Regions from separate parts of the Streptomyces sp. NBC_01508 genome, predicted to be linked through region 2. Evidence: riboswitches for the same ligand, from Rfam matches in the RefSeq annotation. Region 2 holds a riboswitch; the other holds the start of a gene.
The links. A riboswitch is a leader RNA that binds a small molecule or an ion and turns the genes downstream of it on or off. The one in region 2 is predicted to bind glycine.
Positions count from the first base shown of each region.

Region 1: linked by a shared signal. The riboswitch ahead of gcvP (aminomethyl-transferring glycine dehydrogenase) and the one ahead of gcvT (glycine cleavage system aminomethyltransferase GcvT) in region 2 are both predicted to bind glycine.

Region 1 is NZ_CP109419.1:7,348,156-7,357,151, forward strand. Features, by position in the region: gene OG700_RS33905 (DUF881 domain-containing protein) at 1-134, shown strand, start outside; gene OG700_RS33910 (FHA domain-containing protein) at 220-1,134, shown strand; gene OG700_RS33915 (MerR family transcriptional regulator) at 1,152-1,904, shown strand; gene OG700_RS33920 (bifunctional nuclease family protein) at 1,958-2,431, shown strand; gene OG700_RS33925 (MerR family transcriptional regulator) at 2,626-3,192, shown strand; gene OG700_RS33930 (DNA polymerase IV) at 3,241-4,629, shown strand; gene OG700_RS33935 (PRC-barrel domain-containing protein) at 4,676-5,080, opposite strand; glycine riboswitch at 5,193-5,290, shown strand; gene gcvP (aminomethyl-transferring glycine dehydrogenase) at 5,470-8,355, shown strand; gene OG700_RS33945 (DUF5999 family protein) at 8,532-8,738, opposite strand.
Region 2 is NZ_CP109419.1:2,245,420-2,254,415, forward strand. Features, by position in the region: gene OG700_RS10075 (ABC transporter permease) at 1-525, opposite strand, end outside; gene OG700_RS10080 (ABC transporter substrate-binding protein) at 633-2,387, opposite strand; gene OG700_RS10085 (ABC transporter permease) at 2,471-3,469, opposite strand; gene OG700_RS10090 (enhanced serine sensitivity protein SseB C-terminal domain-containing protein) at 3,869-4,663, opposite strand; gene OG700_RS10095 (enhanced serine sensitivity protein SseB) at 4,797-5,546, opposite strand; gene OG700_RS10100 (AAA family ATPase) at 5,705-6,373, opposite strand; glycine riboswitch at 6,576-6,673, shown strand; gene gcvT (glycine cleavage system aminomethyltransferase GcvT) at 6,832-7,995, shown strand; gene gcvH (glycine cleavage system protein GcvH) at 8,087-8,464, shown strand; gene glyA (serine hydroxymethyltransferase) at 8,481-8,996, shown strand, end outside.

The sequences.
Region 1 (8,996 bases), 5.1 Mb from region 2:
TCAACATCCCTGGAGGTGTGGTGCAGACACTGGAGAAAGAGCAGGCCACGGCCACGGTGGCGGCTGCCGACGAGATCGTGGTCGACGCCTTGCGACCGGCGCTTCGGCCTGACTACGCTCGGTCGTCGTCGTAGTGGGGCGGGGGCGCATGCGGACCGGGGGACCAGGGCAGAAGGTTCCGGGGGGTCGGCGCACATTCCGCGTGGTGCGTGGTGGAAACTGTCTGGTGGATACGGACGTTGTGAAGATGTCCGAGTCGGCAGGTGTGTTCATTCAGGGTTCGTCCTGCCCCACGGGCGGGTCTGTTCAGGTCAAGGGGAATCGCCCGTGAAGTTGTTTGGAAAGTTGTTCGGCAGGAGTGCACGCGAGGACGGCGGGAACGCCCGGCATCGCGCACCGCGCCACGGCCAGGAGGCGGAGCAGGGCGGCGAGCGTCCGCTCTTCCGCGACGAGGTCGGCAGCCCCGGTGGGGACAATCCGGGCGGTCACGGCGCGTCGTCTGTTGACCCCGCCAGTTCAGGCGGAATAGGTTTCGGTGGACCATCAACCTCAAGTACGGGTGGAGGGTTTTCCCCCGCTCAGGAGGGTCCGTCCATGTCGGCCTTGCCGGTTTGTACGAGGTGCGGGCACCGCAACACCCAGGACAGTCGGTTCTGCTCCAACTGTGGTGCGCCGCTGAGGGCCGGAGCCCCCGCGGAGCGTCCTTCGGAGACGACCTCGACCATCTCCATCTCGGGCCTTGAGGCGTACGAGGCGGAAGCCACCGGTCAGACGGCCGTTCCCTCGCTCTCGCCGGAGGCGCAGGCCGCGGTGGACGCGCTGCCGCTCGGTTCCGCGCTGCTTGTCGTGCGCCGCGGCCCCAACTCGGGCAGCCGGTTCCTGTTGGACGGCGACCTGACGACGGCCGGAAGGCATCCGCAGAGCGACATCTTCCTGGACGACGTCACCGTGTCCCGGCGGCATGTCGAGTTCCGCAGGAGCCCGGAAGGTCACTTCACGGTCTCCGACGTCGGCAGCCTCAACGGCACGTATGTCAACCGGGAGCGGATCGACGCCGTCGCCGTGTCGAACGGCGACGAGGTCCAGATCGGCAAGTACCGGCTGGTCTTCTACGCGAGCCAGCGGGGCGTGTGACCCTTCAGGGAAGGTCCATGCTGCGACCACCGACGGGCGGTGCCGGTCACGGCACCGCCCCCACGGGTGACCGTCTGGCCAGCATCGGCATGGTGCTGAACCAGCTCAGGGACGAGTTCCCCGAGGTCACCATCTCCAAAATCCGGTTCCTGGAGGCCGAGGGCCTCGTGGAACCCCGGCGTACCCCGTCGGGGTACCGGAAGTTCAGCCCCGAGGATGTCGAGCGCCTCGCCCAGGTCCTGCGCATGCAGCGGGACCACTATCTGCCCCTCAAGGTCATCAGGGAGCATCTCGACGCCGTGGCACGCGGTGAACGGCTCCCGCTGCCCGCACAGGCGTCCCAGGGCGCCCAGCGCAAGCACCTCGGCTCCACGTGGGACGCGGAGCCCGAGCTGCCCACCGCCCCGAGGATCGGCCGCGCGGAGCTGCTGGCGGCCACCGGGGCGGGCGAGAGCGAGCTGGACGAGTGGGAGTCGTACGGTCTCATCGCCCCGATGGCGGAGGGCGGCTACGACTCCGAGACCGTGACCGTGGCGAGACTTGTCGCGGAACTCGGAAGATTCGGACTCGAACCAAGGCATCTGCGAGCCGTGAAAGCCGCCGCCGACCGCGAGGCCGGACTGGTCGAGCAGGTCGTCGCTCCCCTGCGCCGGCACCGCAATCCGCAGACCAGAGCACATGCCGAGGCGGCGACGAAGGAGCTCGCCGCGCTCTCGGTGCGCCTGCACGCGGCACTGGTGCAGACGGCTCTCGGAGTGCGGCTTACCTGATCTTGGGGGAGTCCGACTACCCAAACCGACCGGGCACGTCCTAGGGTTGCTGTGTGAACGAGCTCGACGTCGTGGGTGTCCGGGTGGAAATGCCCTCCAACCAACCGATCGTGCTCCTGCGTGAAGTGGGAGGCGACCGGTACCTTCCCATCTGGATCGGGCCTGGGGAAGCTACCGCTATTGCCTTCGCCCAACAGGGCATGGCACCGGCCCGACCACTGACCCACGACCTCTTCAAGGACGTCCTTGAGGCAGTGGGCCAGGAACTCACGCAGGTGCGCATCTCCGACCTGCGCGAAGGAGTCTTCTACGCGGAGCTGGTCTTCGCGAGCGGTGTGGAGGTCAGTGCCAGGCCGTCCGACGCCATAGCGCTGGCCCTGCGCACCGGCACGCCCATCTACGGCAGCGACGGGGTGCTGGACGATGCGGGTATCGCCATCCCCGACGAGCAGGAGGACGAGGTGGAGAAGTTCCGCGAATTCCTCGACCAGATCTCTCCGGAGGATTTCGGGACCAACAGCCAGTGAGCGGTGCACGGTCGAAGACCGTCATACCGGCCATATCGGACTCTGTCCGCGCATTCGATCAGCCTTTCCCGGCAACGGGACACGCGAAACCACTCTCAGGGTGATTATCACTCGGCGTGCCTAGCGTGGCGATCGTTGACGCACCTGGAGGGACTGCTTACCGTCGACGGGGCAGGTCAAGGACGGAGGTCGGTGTGAGAAGCAGCGGCGACGGTACGGCGAACGGCCCGTACCCGCTTCACGGCAGTACGTCCGACCCCACCACCGACACGGTCGGCTACCGGGGGCCGACCGCGTGCGCGGCGGCGGGCATCACGTACCGCCAGTTGGACTACTGGGCGCGCACCGGGCTGGTCGAGCCGAGTGTGCGCCCCGCGAAGGGATCGGGCACCCAGCGGCTCTACAGCTTCCGGGACGTCGTCTTCCTCAAGATCGTGAAGCGCTTCCTGGACACCGGTGTCGCCCTTCAGAACATCCGGGCGGCCGTCCAGCATCTGGGCGGGCGGGAGGTCCGGGACCTGGAGCGCATGACGCTCATGAGCGACGGCGCGACCGTGTACGAGTGCTCGTCGCCGGACGAGGTGGTGGATCTCCTCCAGGGCGGCCAGGGCATCTTCGGGATCGCCGTCGGGGTGGTGTGGCGGGACGTCGAAGCGGCGCTCTCGCAGCTGCACGGGGAGCGCGTCGACACCGGCGAGACCCTGATCGGCCACAACCCCGCCGACGAACTGGCCCGCCGGCGCCGTGACCGGGCCGTCTGAACCCCTGGTCCGGGGCGATTGTCAGTGCCGTAGGGGAGCATCGGTGGGGTGAGACCCGCACCGACCATCCTGCATCTGGACATGGATGCCTTCTTCGCCGCCGCCGAGCAGGCCGCGAAGCCGAGCCTGCGCGGAAAGCCGGTCGTCGTCGGGGGTCTGGGTCCGCGCGGGGTCGTCTCGACGGCGTCGTACGAGGCGAGGCGGTTCGGCATCCACTCCGCCATGCCGATGGCGCAGGCGCGGCGGCTCGCGCCGAACGCGGCGTATCTGGTGCCGCGCTTCACCCTCTACCGCACGGTCAGCGAGCAGGTGATGGACTTGCTCGGCCGGCTGTCGCCGCTGGTGGAGCCGCTGAGTCTCGACGAGGCGTTCGTCGATCTGGAGGCGGGCGGCTCGGCTCGTGACTCGGTCTCCGCGCGGGCGACGGGTGAGCGGCTGCGCCGCGACATCAGAGCGGTGACCGGCCTGACCGGCTCGGTGGGTCTCGCCGGGTCCAAGATGCTTGCCAAGATCGCCTCCGAGCAGGCCAAACCCGACGGCCTGGTGCTCATGGAGCCGGGCACGGAGCGCGAGCTGCTGGGGCCGATGACCGTACGGACGCTGCCCGGCGTGGGGCCGGCCACCGGCGAGCATCTGCGCCGGGCAGGGATGACCACCATCGCCGATCTGACGGAGGCCGGCGAGGACGAGCTGGTGCGGCTCGTCGGTAAGGCGCACGGCACGTCGCTCTACCGGATGGCGTCGGGGCACGACGACCGGCCGGTGGTGGCCGAGCGCGAGACCAAGTCCGTCTCCGTCGAGGACACCTTCGACGTCGACCTGCACGACCGCGTGCGGGTCAGGACGGAGGTGGACCGGCTGGCCGAGCGGTGTGTCCAGCGGCTCCGGCAGTCCGGGCACTCGGGCCGGACCATCGTCCTCAAGGTGCGGCGGTACGACTTCTCGACACTCACCCGCTCCGAGACGCTGCGCGGGCCCACGGACGACCCCGGCGTGGTGCGAGAGGCCGCGGGGAGGCTGCTGGAGTCCCTGGACACCACCGGAGGGGTGCGGCTGCTGGGGGTGGGGGTGACGGGGCTGACCGACTACACGCAGGAGGATCTGTTCGCGCAGGCGGCGGCGGAAGCGCAAGCGGACGCGGACGGCGGGGGCGTCGTTCCCGAGCCCGAGGCCGCCGAGGCGTCGGAGGAGCCGCTGCCGGAGTCCGACGACGCCGCCGTTGTCGAGCGGCACTGGCCCGCCGGGCACGACGTGCGCCATGCCGAGTTCGGCGCGGGGTGGGTGCAGGGCAGCGGGGTGGGGCGGGTCACCGTACGGTTCGAGGAGCCCACGTCGGTGGTCCCGGGGCGGGTGCGGACGTTCCGTACGGACGATCCCGACCTGGAGCTTTCGGAGCCGCTGCCTTTGGTGCCTCTGGTGGGGCCGTCGTCCTCGTGAGGGGCCGGGTCGGGAGCGCCGGGTCCGTCCGGCGGCCGGTTCGTCCTCAGTCGCTGGACGGGCCTGAATTGTCGTGGCCAGCCACGTGGCCGAAGTCGCGGTCGGCCGGGTGGGGCGGGCGCTCCGGGGCCGCCGGCGCCGGGAGGGCCAGTTGGTAGTGGTGGTAGAGCTGGATCTCCTGGTCGGGGGAGAGATGGCGGCCGACACCGAAGTCGGGGGCGTCCTTGATCAGGCCCCGCTCGTACGGGACGTGCAGGGACTCGTTGCGGTAGGTGCTGGGGGCCAGAGGCACGAACGCGTCCCGGCTGAACAGCCCGGTCCGTACCGCCGCCCACTCCGGCACGCCCGTGGCATCGTCCAGATACACCTCGTCGACGGTGCCGATCTTGTGCCCGTCGCGGTCGTACGCCTTGCGGCCGATCAGGCTGCGCGGATCGATGTCGGTCTGCACGGTCCCTCCAACTGGTCGCACATGCTCCCTCACCCTACGAAAGGGCACATCCGGGGTATCGGCCACTCGAACTCCATGGCGAGACCTCGCTGGTAGGCTGGCCAGTGGCTGTCGACCCCGTGCGGGAGAGCCGTCCGGTGAGTCTGCCGGAGGCGCCGAAGGAGCAAATCCTCCCCGGAAACTCTCAGGCCCCCGTACCGCATGGACGAGGTCACTCTGGAAAGCAGAGCAGGTGTCGGACGGCATCGGCTCTCACCGACGGTGAAAGTCGGCCCGCCTCGCGGTGGACCGGTGAAACTCTCAGGTTGATGTGACAGAGGGGGAGGCCGTCCGGGCACCCGTGTATCGGTGCCCCTCGCAGGTCGCGCCAGACCAGGAGGCCTCCCGTTATGACAGCCCACCGCACGCCGCTCTCCCAGCTGGAGCGAGGCACCCCCTTCGAGCGGCGCCATGTCGGCCCCGACGCCGCCGCGCAGGCGAAGATGCTCGCGCAGGTCGGCTACGGCTCGCTCGACGAGCTGACCGCCGCCGCGGTGCCCGACGTGATCAAGAGCACCGAGGCCCTGCGGCTGCCCGCCGCGCGCACGGAGGCCGAGGTGCTGGCCGAGCTGCGGTCGCTCGCCGACCGCAACCAGGTGCTCGCCCCGATGATCGGTCTGGGCTACTACGGCACGTTCACGCCGCCGGTGATCCTGCGGAACGTGATGGAGAACCCGGCCTGGTACACCGCGTACACGCCGTACCAGCCCGAGATCTCCCAGGGCCGTCTGGAGGCGCTGCTCAACTTCCAGACCGTCGTGGCCGATCTGACCGGTCTGCCGACGTCCGGCGCCTCCCTGCTGGACGAGGGCACGGCCGCCGCCGAGGCCATGGCGCTCGCCCGCCGGGTCGGCAAGGTGAAGGGCGGCGTCTTCCTGGTCGACGCCGACGCGCTGCCGCAGACCGTCGCCGTGATCCGCACCCGGGCCGAGCCGGCCGGCGTCGACGTCGTCGTCGCCGACCTGGCCGACGGGATTCCGGCCGAGGCCGCCGAGCGCGGTGTCTTCGGCGTGCTCGTCCAGTACCCCGGCGCCTCCGGTGCCGTACGGGACATCAAGCCCGTCATCGACCAGGCGCACGAACTCGGCGCCGTCGTCACCGTCGCCGCCGACCTGCTGGCCCTCACGCTGCTCACCTCACCCGGCGAGCTGGGCGCGGACATCGCCGTCGGCACCACCCAGCGGTTCGGCGTCCCCATGGGCTTCGGCGGACCGCACGCCGGATTCATGGCCGTACGTGAGAAGTTCGCCCGCAGCCTGCCCGGCCGGCTCGTCGGGGTCTCCGTGGACGCCGACGGCAACAAGGCGTACCGGCTGGCATTGCAGACCCGCGAGCAGCACATCCGGCGCGAGAAGGCCACCAGCAACATCTGCACCGCCCAGGTGCTGCTCGCCGTGATGGCCGGAATGTACGCCGTCTACCACGGCCCCGACGGGCTGCGCGCGATCGCCGAGCGCACCCACCGCTACGCGACCGTCCTCGCCGACGGCCTGCGCGCCGGCGGCGTCGAGGTCGTGCACGACGCCTACTTCGACACGCTGACGGTACGGGTCCCGGGCCGGGCCGCCGACGTGGTGGCCGCCGCCCGCGAGGGCGGGGTCAACCTCCGCCTCGTCGACGCCGACCTCGTCTCGCTCGCCTGCGACGAGACCACCGGGCGGGCCCAACTCGCCGCCGTATGGACCGCCTTCGGCGTCAAGGGCGACATCGAGACTCTGGACGCCGCGTCCCGTGACGCGCTCCCGGACACCCTGCTGCGCACCGACGACTACCTCACGCACCCGGTCTTCCACCAGCACCGCTCGGAGACCGCGATGCTGCGCTATCTGCGCAGGCTCGCCGACCGGGACTACGCGCTGGACCGCGGCATGATCCCCCTCGGCTCCTGCACCATGAAGCTCAACGCGACCACCGAGATGGAGCCGGTGACCTGGCCGGAGTTCGCCGCGCTGCACCCCTTCGCGCCGGCCGATCAGGCCGGGGGCTATCTCACGCTGATCCGTGAGCTGGAGGAGCGTCTGGCGGAGGTCACCGGCTACGACGCGGTGTCCCTCCAGCCCAACGCGGGCTCCCAGGGCGAACTGGCGGGGCTGCTGGCCGTACGGGCGTACCACCGCGCCAACGGCGACACCGGCCGCACCGTCTGCCTCATCCCGTCGTCCGCGCACGGTACGAACGCCGCGAGCGCGGTCATGGCGGGCATGAAGGTCGTGGTCGTGAAGACCCGCGAGGACGGCGACGTCGACGTCGAGGACCTGCACGCCAAGATCGAGCGGTACGGCGACGAACTGGCCGTCCTGATGGTCACCTACCCGTCCACGCACGGCGTGTTCGAGGAGCACATCACCGACATCTGCGCGGCCGTGCACGACGCCGGCGGTCAGGTGTACGTCGACGGCGCGAACCTCAACGCGCTGGTGGGGCTGGCGAAGCCGGGCCGGTTCGGCTCGGACGTGTCGCACCTGAACCTGCACAAGACCTTCTGCATCCCGCACGGCGGCGGCGGTCCCGGTGTCGGCCCGGTCGGCGTACGCGCCCACCTCGCCCCGTACCTGCCCAACCACCCGCTCCAGCCCGCCGCGGGACCCGCGACGGGCGTCGGGCCGATCTCCGCGGCTCCGTGGGGCTCGGCGGGGATCCTGCCGATCTCCTGGGCCTACGTCCGGCTGATGGGCGGCGAGGGCCTGAAGCGCGCCACACAGGTCGCCGTCCTGGCCGCCAACTACATCGCCAAGCGTCTGGAGCCGCACTTCCCGGTCCTGTACGCGGGTCCGCACGGGCTCGTGGCCCACGAGTGCATCGTGGACCTGCGTCCGCTGTCGAAGGCGACCGGCGTCAGCGTGGACGACATCGCCAAGCGGCTCATCGACTACGGGTTCCACGCGCCGACGATGTCGTTCCCGGTGGCCGGCACGCTGATGATCGAGCCCACCGAGAGCGAGGATCTGGCCGAACTGGACCGGTTCTGCGAGACGATGATCGCGATCCGTGCCGAGATCGAGAAGGTCGCGTCCGGTCATTGGCCGGCCGACGACAATCCGCTGCGCAACGCCCCGCACACGGCCGCCGCGCTGGGCGGGGAGTGGGAGCACGCGTACAGCCGTCAGGAGGCCGTCTTCCCGGCCGGGGTCTCGGCGGCCGACAAGTACTGGCCGCCGGTCCGCCGGATCGACGGGGCGTTCGGCGACCGCAATCTCGTGTGCTCGTGCCCGCCGCTGGACGAGTACGACAACTGACGGACTGCGTACGGCCGCCGGGCCGGACGGTGCGCGGACGGACGGCGTACCCGGGCCGGCTCGGTTCGGGGCGGGACACGTACGGCGCGTACGGCAACAGCGGCACGTACGGCACCTATGCGTCGGGGCCGGTGCGGAGTGAACTCTCCGGGCCGGCCCCCTTCGTACGGACGGCGTCAGGCCGCCGTCTTCACCTGCCCGCTCCCGGACGGCCGGTGCGGAGCGATGATCTGGCCGTCGGGCAGCAGCTCACCGGTGTCCTCGAAGAGCAGGACGCCGTTGCACAGCAGGCTCCAGCCCTGTTCCGGGTGGTGAGCCGCGAGCCGGGCGGCTTCCCGGTCGGCTGAGTCGGCTGTCGGGCAGGCTGGCTGGTGCTGGCACATGGCTGGGTTCTTTCGCTGCGTCGTGGTGAGTGTCCTGCGGCTCGATGGATTCATGGCCGCCCCCCGATTTCTATTGATCCGTACCCCAGTGTTGCCCCACGGGCGTCGATCCGCAGGGATTTCGCGGCAGCGCTTGCTCTCTGCTTAAGGACGTGTCACCCGCCCGAACGGTTCAGCCCAACTTGGCTGTCCCTTCGGGTGGTTCGGGGTGGCCCGTACGGACTAGTCCGCGCGGGCCAACACAGAGCCCCGTGACCG
Region 2 (8,996 bases):
GGCGAGGCCGAGCATGCCGGTGAAGAAGATCGGCAGCGAGACGCCCGCGAGGGCCAGCGTCATGGCGAGGCGGTCGAAGATCGAGCCGCGCTTGAGTGCCGAGAGGACGCCGATGGCGACACCGGAGACCAGCCAGATCACCGCGGCACCGATGGCCAGGGAGAACGTGACCGGCACCCGCTCCATCAGCTCGGGCCACACCTCGACGTGCGTCTTGAACGAGTAGCCGAAGCAGGGCGCGTTGCACATGGACGGGTCCGGGCCGAAGTTGTACTCGGCGCCGACGAAGATGCCCTTGATGAAGTCGAAGTACTGCGTGTAGAGGGGCTGGTCGAGCCCCAGGTTCGCCTTGACGGCGGCGATCGAGTCGGGGTTGGCGTCCTTACCGACGTACTGGACCGCCAGCTGGTCGATCGTCTGCCCACCGAGCCGTGGGACAAGGAAGAAGATCGCGAAGGTGACTGCGCTGACCACCAGCAACAGCATTACCGCGGCGATCACGCGTCGGATGATGTACGCAGTCACAGCCGATCGGCGCCGGGTCCGCCGGCCGGGGGTGACCCGGCCGGCGGACCCGATGCCTTCACCTGCCTTTCAGGCATTTCGGGGGTTGGGAAAGCTCTACCGCTGGATTAGGTGGTGGAGCCGATCAGCAGGTAGTCGTACATACCGAGGTACGCCTGGGTCACGGTGACGTTGGTCGCCGAGTCCGGGCGGTACAGCAGGTTCTTGCGGTAGATCAGCGGCACGGCCGAGGCGTTTTCGAGGACCATCTTGTCGACCTCGCCCCACGCCTTGGTGCGGGCGGCGTCGTCGGTCTGCGCGATACCGTCCGACAGCGCCTTGTTGATCTTCGGGTCGTCCAGCTCCATCAGGTTGTTGCCGCCCGAGGGCTTGATGGCGGAGCCGTTGACGATCTGGTCGAGGAAGCCGAAGCCGGTCGGCCAGTCGGCGCCCCACGCCATCATCATCATGCCGAGGTCGTGCTCCTTGACGTAGCTCGGAACACCGGCGAAGTTACCGAAGTACTTGCCCGACGGGTACTGCTTGATCTCGGCCTGGATGCCGACCTTCTTCAGCGAGGCCTGGATGGCGGTCGCCATCTGCACCTCGTCGGGGCGGTCGGAGCGGGCCGTCAGGTTGGTCTTGAAGCCGTCCGGCTGACCGCAGTCGGTCAGCGCGGCCTTGGCCTTGGCGACGTCGCCCTTGTTGCCCTCGGTCTGGTACAGGTCGAACTTCTGGTACCCGTTGACCGTCGGCGGCAGCAGCGTGCTCGCCACGTCGCCCTTGGTGTCGCCACCGAGCGCGGCCTGGACGGACGCCTTGTCGATCGCGTAGTGGACGGCCTTGCGGCAGTCCGCGTTGTCGAAGGGCTTCACCTTCGTCGACAGCGCGAGGTACGAGGTGGCGCCGGCGTACGAGTTGTCCGTCTTGGCCTTCTCGCTCGGCTTGGTGAGGACCTTGGGCTGGGTCTTCGTCTGAAGGCCGGTGCCCGCGGCGTCCACCGTGATGTTGTCACTCATCAGGTGCTGGTCGACCGTGGTCGGGTTGACCTTGAACTTGATGGTGATCTTGTCGGCGAGCGCCGGGCGGATCGGGTCGGTGGCCTTGTCCCAGTGCGGGTTGCGCACGAGGGTCGCGCTGCGGCCCTCGTTGTACGACTCGAACTTGTACGGGCCCGACGACGAGATCTGCTTGACGTACTCGGCGCCCTTGTCCTTCGCCTGCGGCACGGGGGCCGTCTGCGAGAAGGTCGCCAGGTAGTCGAAGTCGGCGAACGGCTTGTTGAGCTTGAAGATGATGGTCTGGTCGTCCGGGGTCTCGATGGACTTCAGGCCCTCGGGCGACTTGTCCTTGTAGGGACCCTTGTACTCCTTGCCGCCTTCGAGGTACTCGTAGAAGTACTTCGGGCCGCTCGACAGGGCCTCGGGCGCGAAGTTGCTGCGCTCGATCGCGTACTTGACGTCCTTGGACGTGACGGGGCTGCCGTCGTCGAACTTGACGCCCTTGCGCAGCTTGTACGTCCACGTCTTGGCGTCCGCGCTCGCCTCACCCAGCGACTCCGCGAGGTCGGGAACGACCTCCAGACCTTCCTTGCCGGCGGCCGGCTTGAAGGTCGTGAGCGTACGGCCGTACAGGCGCGAGAAGTTGTTCACCCAGCCGTAGTAGGTGTTGCCCGGGTCCAGGGAGTCCGGCACGTCCGAGTGCTCAAGGGTGACGGTGCCCCCCTTCTTGTCGGACTTGTTGACGATCGACGTCAGTCCGGCGTCGATGCCGGCGCCGTTGCTCTTCTTGTCGTCCTTGCTGTCCGAGCCGCCGCACGCCGACGCGCTGAGCGCCAGCACGATGGCTGTCGCCAGGACAGCTGTCGCTTTCTTGGTCTTCATCCTGAGGAAAGCCCCTCTATCAATGGATACGGCACGGAGCTCAAGGTCGGCCGCTGTGGATGGTGCTGGGTGCTGCGTGGTGGTTACTTGCTGCGGGGGTCGAGTGCGTCACGCAGCCCGTCACCCAGCAGGTTGAATGCCAGCACGGTGATGAAGATCGCCATGCCGGGCACGAACATGTAGTGCAGATCGACCTCGTACAGGTCCACCGCGGTGGTGAGCATGCCGCCCCACGAGGCCTGCGGCGGGGCGATGCCCACTCCGAGGAAGCTCAGACCGGCCTCGAAGAGGATGTTGGTGGGGATCAGCAGCGTCGAGTAGACGAGGATCGGCGCCACGAGGTTCGGCAGCAGTTCCCGGAAGAGGATGAACGGCCCTCTGGCGCCCAGACTCCGGGACGCGTCGACGAACTCGCGGCGGCGCAGGCTCATCGTCTGAGCGCGCACGATCCGCCCCATGTAGGGCCAGTTGAAGAAGCCGATCACGAAGATCAGCACACCGATCCGCAGGGGAAGTCCGCTGAGCCCGAAGGCGCCGTCCTGGAGGGCGGCGGAGATCGAGATCGCGAAGAGCAGCAGCGGGAAGGCGAGGAAGGTGTCCATCAGCCGGCTGACGACGGCGTCGACCCAGCCTCCGTAGTAACCGGCGATGACGCCGAGGAGGGTGCCGATCGCCACGGAGAGCAGGGTGGCTCCGGCGGCGACGAGGAGCGAGACCCAGGAGCCCTCGATGATGCGGGCGAGGAGGTCGCGGCCGAGACCGGGCTCCACACCGAGCGGGTGGTCCCAACTCGTGCCGCCCCAGGCGCCCTTGGGTGCGAGGAGCTGCGGGTCCACCAGGTCCTGGTTCAGCGCGTTGGGGTCGAGACCGAAGACGGCCTGGATCGGCTTGGCCAGGATCGCGAGGAGCACCAGGAGGATGACAACGATGCCGCCCGCCACGGCGGCCTTGTCGCGCTTGAAGCGCGTCCAGGCTATTCGGCCGAGCGAACGTCCTTCGATCTGGCTCTGCTTGGCGCCCGTGAGCACTGCCTCCGGCCGCACTTCGGCAGCCGACTTGGTGGTCTCGATCGGTGCGGTCACAACGTCTTCGACCCCTCCTGGCCGGCGGTCGCCGGCCCCGTACCCGCCGTTGTAACGGCCTGTCTCGCATCAGTTGGCGCACACATCGGTGCCGTTGTCGCGGAAGCGTCCCGTCAAGGGCTTCCCGGCGAGCGATGCCGGACTGCTCGCACGGAGGACCGACGGTCCCCGCTGCGGGGAGTCTTCATGTCCGTAGTGATCACCCGCCAGAGGGCAAGGGGAATGTTTGCTCAAACGTGATGGAGTCAGACACCCGCCGTTATCCGGACGTTGTGATCGCCTGAGCGGAACGGAGGGCCGTTTTCGCTACGTTTCGGTACGGCTCGCGATGTCCGGGGATCGTACCGCCACGGGCGCCCCGTACTGGTCAGTACCGCTCGATGCGCCCGGGGAGGCGGGTCAGTAGGCGCGCGGCGCGGCCGGCGGGTAGCCGTAACCGGACGCGGCCTGCGGCGCCCCGTGGGCCTCCCGGTCGTAGAACGGCCGCGAGTTGGCCCGCAGCCACATCGTGACCGGGTCGTACTCGTCGGACATCGCGACGGTCGACACCGGCAGCCCTTCGGGGACCGCGCCGATCGACTGCCGCATCATCGCGTGCACCGCGTCGACGGACGCCGGGCTCGTGTCGTACAGATCCAGGCCGATGGTGAGATACGGCGCGCCCAGCGCGGGGTGGACCCACGCGCGGCGCAACGACCGTACGGCGGGGGTGCGGTGGGCGTTCTGTGTGAGCAGCGCGTAGAACTGCGGGATCTCCACGGCCGGTTCGGACAGCCGCAGCGGTCCGGCCGGCATCCGGTCGAGACCGGTGGCGATCCGGCGCAGATCGAGCCACGGGATGCCGACGCCGCCGCCCGGGGCGTGCGGGTTCAGCCAGATTCCCCAGCGTTCGGGGTAGAGGGCGCGGGCGATGTCGCGGCCGGCCACCACCTCGTGCGCGCGGTTCCAGCCACTGACGGACAGTTCCTGGGCGGAGGTGACGCAGGGCGCGTAACCGAGGCCGTCGACCTCCATGTTCCCGTACTGCGCGTCGGGCGAGCCCGCGCGGCCGTGCCAGAGCAGCATCCACACCTGGCCCGCCGTGCCGTCGGCGAGTGCCTGGAGCAGCGCCTCGTAGGCGTCGTAGCGTCCTGGCGTCACCTGGCGCAGCATGTGCTCGACCTGCCCCGTCGCCGCGGTGCCTGACGCGCTCACTCTTGGTCCCGCCCCTCGTCGATCCACTCTTCGCCACCGGCCTCCCCCGCTTCGGGCCGGTACCGGCCAGGCCATCAAACCAGCTTAGACCGGCGGGTCATGGCCGGATCCTGGGTCGGTCCACGACGGCGTGTTACGCCGGCGGCCCGGCCGGCCGCTGGTAGAAGGGCCGCACCCGCTCCAGCATCCAGGTGCCGACCGGGTCCTGGGTGGCGTCCAGCAGAACGAGATTGACCGGCCAGCCGACCTGGACCCGGCCGAGCGCCCTGCCGAGCGCGTCCATCGGCGCGTTGCGTTCGGCGGCCTCCCAGGAGGAGAGCCGCACGCCGACGAAGAGCACCGGGGACTCGCCCTCGATGCTCGCCAGACCGCGGCGCGCGGTGAGGACGACGCCGGACGCCTCGAACTCCTCGGCCGCCGCGTTGAGGAAGTCGACGGGGTCCTCCTGCCAGTCGGGCTCGAAGAGCCGCACCCGCCCGCCGCTCGCGGGGCCGTCCAGCGGCGTACGGCCCACCCGGCACAGCTCCGCGACGGCGAGCGGCGGCAGCGGCGCGCCGACCATGCCGCCGGGGTTCACGGCGATACCGAGGCGCGGCGGCAGACCGCGGGCGAACTCGCGGGCCGGGGCGACGGTGAAGGGCATGTGGGCCCCGACGCACTGGAGGAACTGCTGCTCGGAGCTGAAGACGGGGACGTACGGCGCGCCCTCGATCTCCATGGTCGGCAGATCGAGTCCGGGGCTGTCGGGTCCGCCGCCGTTGGGCAGCGGCACCCAGACCTGGCTGCGGCCGAGCACCTCGACGAGCCGCCCACCGGCCGACGCGTTCCCGAGCGAGGCGGCGAGCACCTCTTCCAACTCGTTGCCCGGCCATGCTGTGTTCACTGAACTCTCTCCCGCTTGTCCGCCCGTGCGTGCTGTCCGCCGCGGAAACCCTAGCGCCGGTGGGTGGTGTGTCCTCAATCGCCGGACGGGGCCGCTCATGCGGCCCGTCCGGCGATTGAGGGCAGGCGTCGGCCCGGCCCGGCCGGCGCCGGATTCGGTCACGGGAAGTCGATCGCGAGCAGCGCGCCCGCCGCGTCGCGGTCCAGCAGGACCGCCGACGCGCAGCCCGCCGGGAGCCGCCCCTCCTCCGCGTCCGCGACAAGCCGGCCCACCGCGCGCCGGTGGCGCGCGAAGGCGTAGCCGGACACCCCGCGCCCGCGCTCACGCTGGCCCGCGCGGGCGGTCTTCGGGGTCACGTCGAGCAGCACGAGATGGAGCCGTCTGCCGCGCCTGCGCGCCTCGCGCGCCAGCCAGCGCCGTACCCACGCCTGGGTGCCGCAGTCGTGCACGACGACGCTCTCGCCGGAGCGCAGCGCACGCCGCAGCCCGGCGTAGTGCGCGAGGCGTACGAGGGGCCGGTAGACGGCGTACGGCAGCCGCGCGGGCAGCCGGCGCGCCCAGCGGTCGCGGGTGTCCTGCGAGTCGATCCCCCGGCCGGCGGCGGCCCGGCCGATCAGTGTGGACTTCCCGCTGCCCGGCAGGCCGGAGACGACGACCAGGTCGCCGTCGCCGAACGCCAGGCGCCGGGGCCCCCGGCTCGCCCGTTCCCGCAGGTCGCGGATGACCGGCGGGACCGCCGCCAGGGCCTGGCGGGGGACCGCTGCCGGCCGGGCGGGCACCCCCGCGGTGGTCGCGTACGCACCTGCGCGGGACCGCTGCAACGTCATCGCCCTCCCCCTGTCGGGTCCATCGCCGTAGCCGATGACCCTCACCCATGAAGTGTAAAGAACCGGTAATACGGCACAAGCGTTTTGCTGATCACGGCCCTGTCGGCCCGTCCGGGAGGCCGGGGGGACCTCTCCACCGCCCTCCCTCCCCACGGAGGCCGACGCGTGCGATGATGTGCGCGCCAACTCCATACCGGCCGTTCGAGTCCGCGCGGGAGAGTCCTGGTCACCATGGGTGCCGGGCGCCGAAGGAGCAAGTTCCTCCCTTGAATCTCTCAGGCCCAGTACCGCGCGGACGAGGCAGATCTGAAAAGCGAATCGCCGTCAGGCGGTTCCACCCAAGGTGCAAGTCACGACCTCCGTATGCGTGTGTGTACGTACGGTCGTGATGAACCTCTCAGGTTCCGATGACAGATGGGGAGGATTGTCCTCTCTGTCATGCCCTGGGAGCCACACCTATGAGCAATACGTCTCACACCCCCGCCCCCGAAGCGGCCGGTCCCGACGCCCCGCGCCGTACCGCGCTCGACGCCACGCACCGCTCGCTGGGCGCCACGATGACCGACTTCGCCGGCTGGGACATGCCGCTGCGCTACGCCGGCGAGCGCGCGGAACACCTCGCCGTCCGTACGAAGGCCGGGCTCTTCGACCTCTCCCACATGGGTGAGATCACCGTCACCGGCACGCAGGCGGCCGAGGCGCTGGACTACGCGCTGGTCGGCAACATCGGCTCCCTCGCCGTGGGCCGCGCCCGCTACACCATGATCTGCCAGGAGGACGGCGGGATCCTGGACGACCTGATCGTGTACCGCCTCGACACCCACGGCGCCCCCGAGTTCATGGTCGTGGCGAACGCGTCCAACGCCCAGGTGGTGCTGGACGAGCTGACCGGCCGCGCCGCGGACTTCGACGTCGAGGTGCGCGACGACCGCGACGCGTACGCGCTGCTCGCCGTCCAGGGCCCGGAGTCGCCCGGCATCCTCGGCTCGCTGACCGACGCCGATCTGGCCGGGCTCAAGTACTACGCCGGGCTGCCCGGCACCGTCGCCGGGGTGCCCGCGCTGATCGCCCGTACCGGCTACACGGGTGAGGACGGCTTCGAGCTGTTCGTGGCGCCCCGGTACGCGGAAGGGCTGTGGCGGGCCCTGATGACCGCGGGCGCGTCCGCCGGACTCGTACCGGCCGGGCTCTCGTGCCGCGACACTCTCCGTATGGAGGCGGGGATGCCGCTGTACGGGCAGGAGCTGACCACCGGTCTCACGCCCTTCGACGCGGGTCTCGGCAGGGTCGTCAAGTTCGAGAAGGAGGGCTACTTCGTGGGCCGTACGGCGCTGGAGGCGGCGGCCGGGCGCGCCGAGAGCGCGCCGCCGCGCAAGCTGGTCGGGCTGATCGCCGAGGGCCGCCGGGTGCCGCGCGCCGGGTACCCGGTGGTGGCCGGCGGTCAGGTGGTGGGTCAGGTCACCTCGGGCGCGCCGTCGCCGACGCTGGGCCGGCCGATCGCCATGGCCTATGTGGACGCGTCGCACGCCGCGGCGGGCACGGCGGGCGTCGGGGTCGACATCCGGGGCTCGATCGAGCCGTACGACGTCGTCGCGCTGCCCTTCTACAAGCGGCGGAAGTAACTCCCCGGTACCGCGCAGGTACCGCGTCCGTATCTCACTGGGCAAGACACGTGTTCACCACCACTCCCCCGCGTACAGGAGAATTCACGACATGAGCAACCCCCAGCAGCTGCGCTACAGCAAGGAGCACGAGTGGCTGTCGACCACCGATGACGGTGTGTCGACGGTCGGCATCACGGAGTACGCGGCGAACGCCCTCGGCGACGTCGTGTACGCCCAGCTCCCCGCGGTCGGTGACACGGTGACCGCGGGCGAGACCTGCGGCGAGCTGGAGTCGACCAAGTCGGTCAGCGACCTGTACTCCCCCGTGACGGGTGAGGTCATCGAGGCGAATCAGGACGTCGTGGACGACCCCTCGCTGGTGAACTCCGCACCCTTCGAGGGCGGCTGGCTGTTCAAGGTACGCGTCGCGGAGGAGCCGAAGGACCTGCTCTCCGCCGACGAGTACACCGAATTCTCCGGCAACTGACACCCCAGGGACTGTGATGTCTTCGAAGTCGCTCCTCAACTCCTCTCTCCACGAGCTCGACCCCGACGTCGCCGCCGCCGTCGACGCCGAACTCCACCGCCAGCAGTCGACGCTCGAAATGATCGCGTCGGAGAACTTCGCCCCGGTCGCCGTCATGGAGGCGCAGGGCTCCGTCCTCACCAACAAGTACGCCGAGGGCTATCCGGGCCGCCGCTACTACGGCGGCTGTGAGCACGTCGACGTGATCGAGAACATCGCGATCGACCGTGTGAAGGCGCTGTTCGGCGCCGAGCACGCCAACGTGCAGCCGCACTCCGGCGCGCAGGCCAACGCCGCGGCGATGTTCGCGCTGCTGAAGCCCGGCGACACGATCATGGGCCTGAACCTCGCCCACGGCGGTCATCTGACGCACGGCATGAAGATCAACTTCTCCGGCAAGCTCTACAACGTGGTCGCCTACCACGTCGACGAGGAGACCGGTCAGGTCGACATGGCCGAGGTCGAGCGCCTGGCCAAGGAGTCGCGCCCGAAG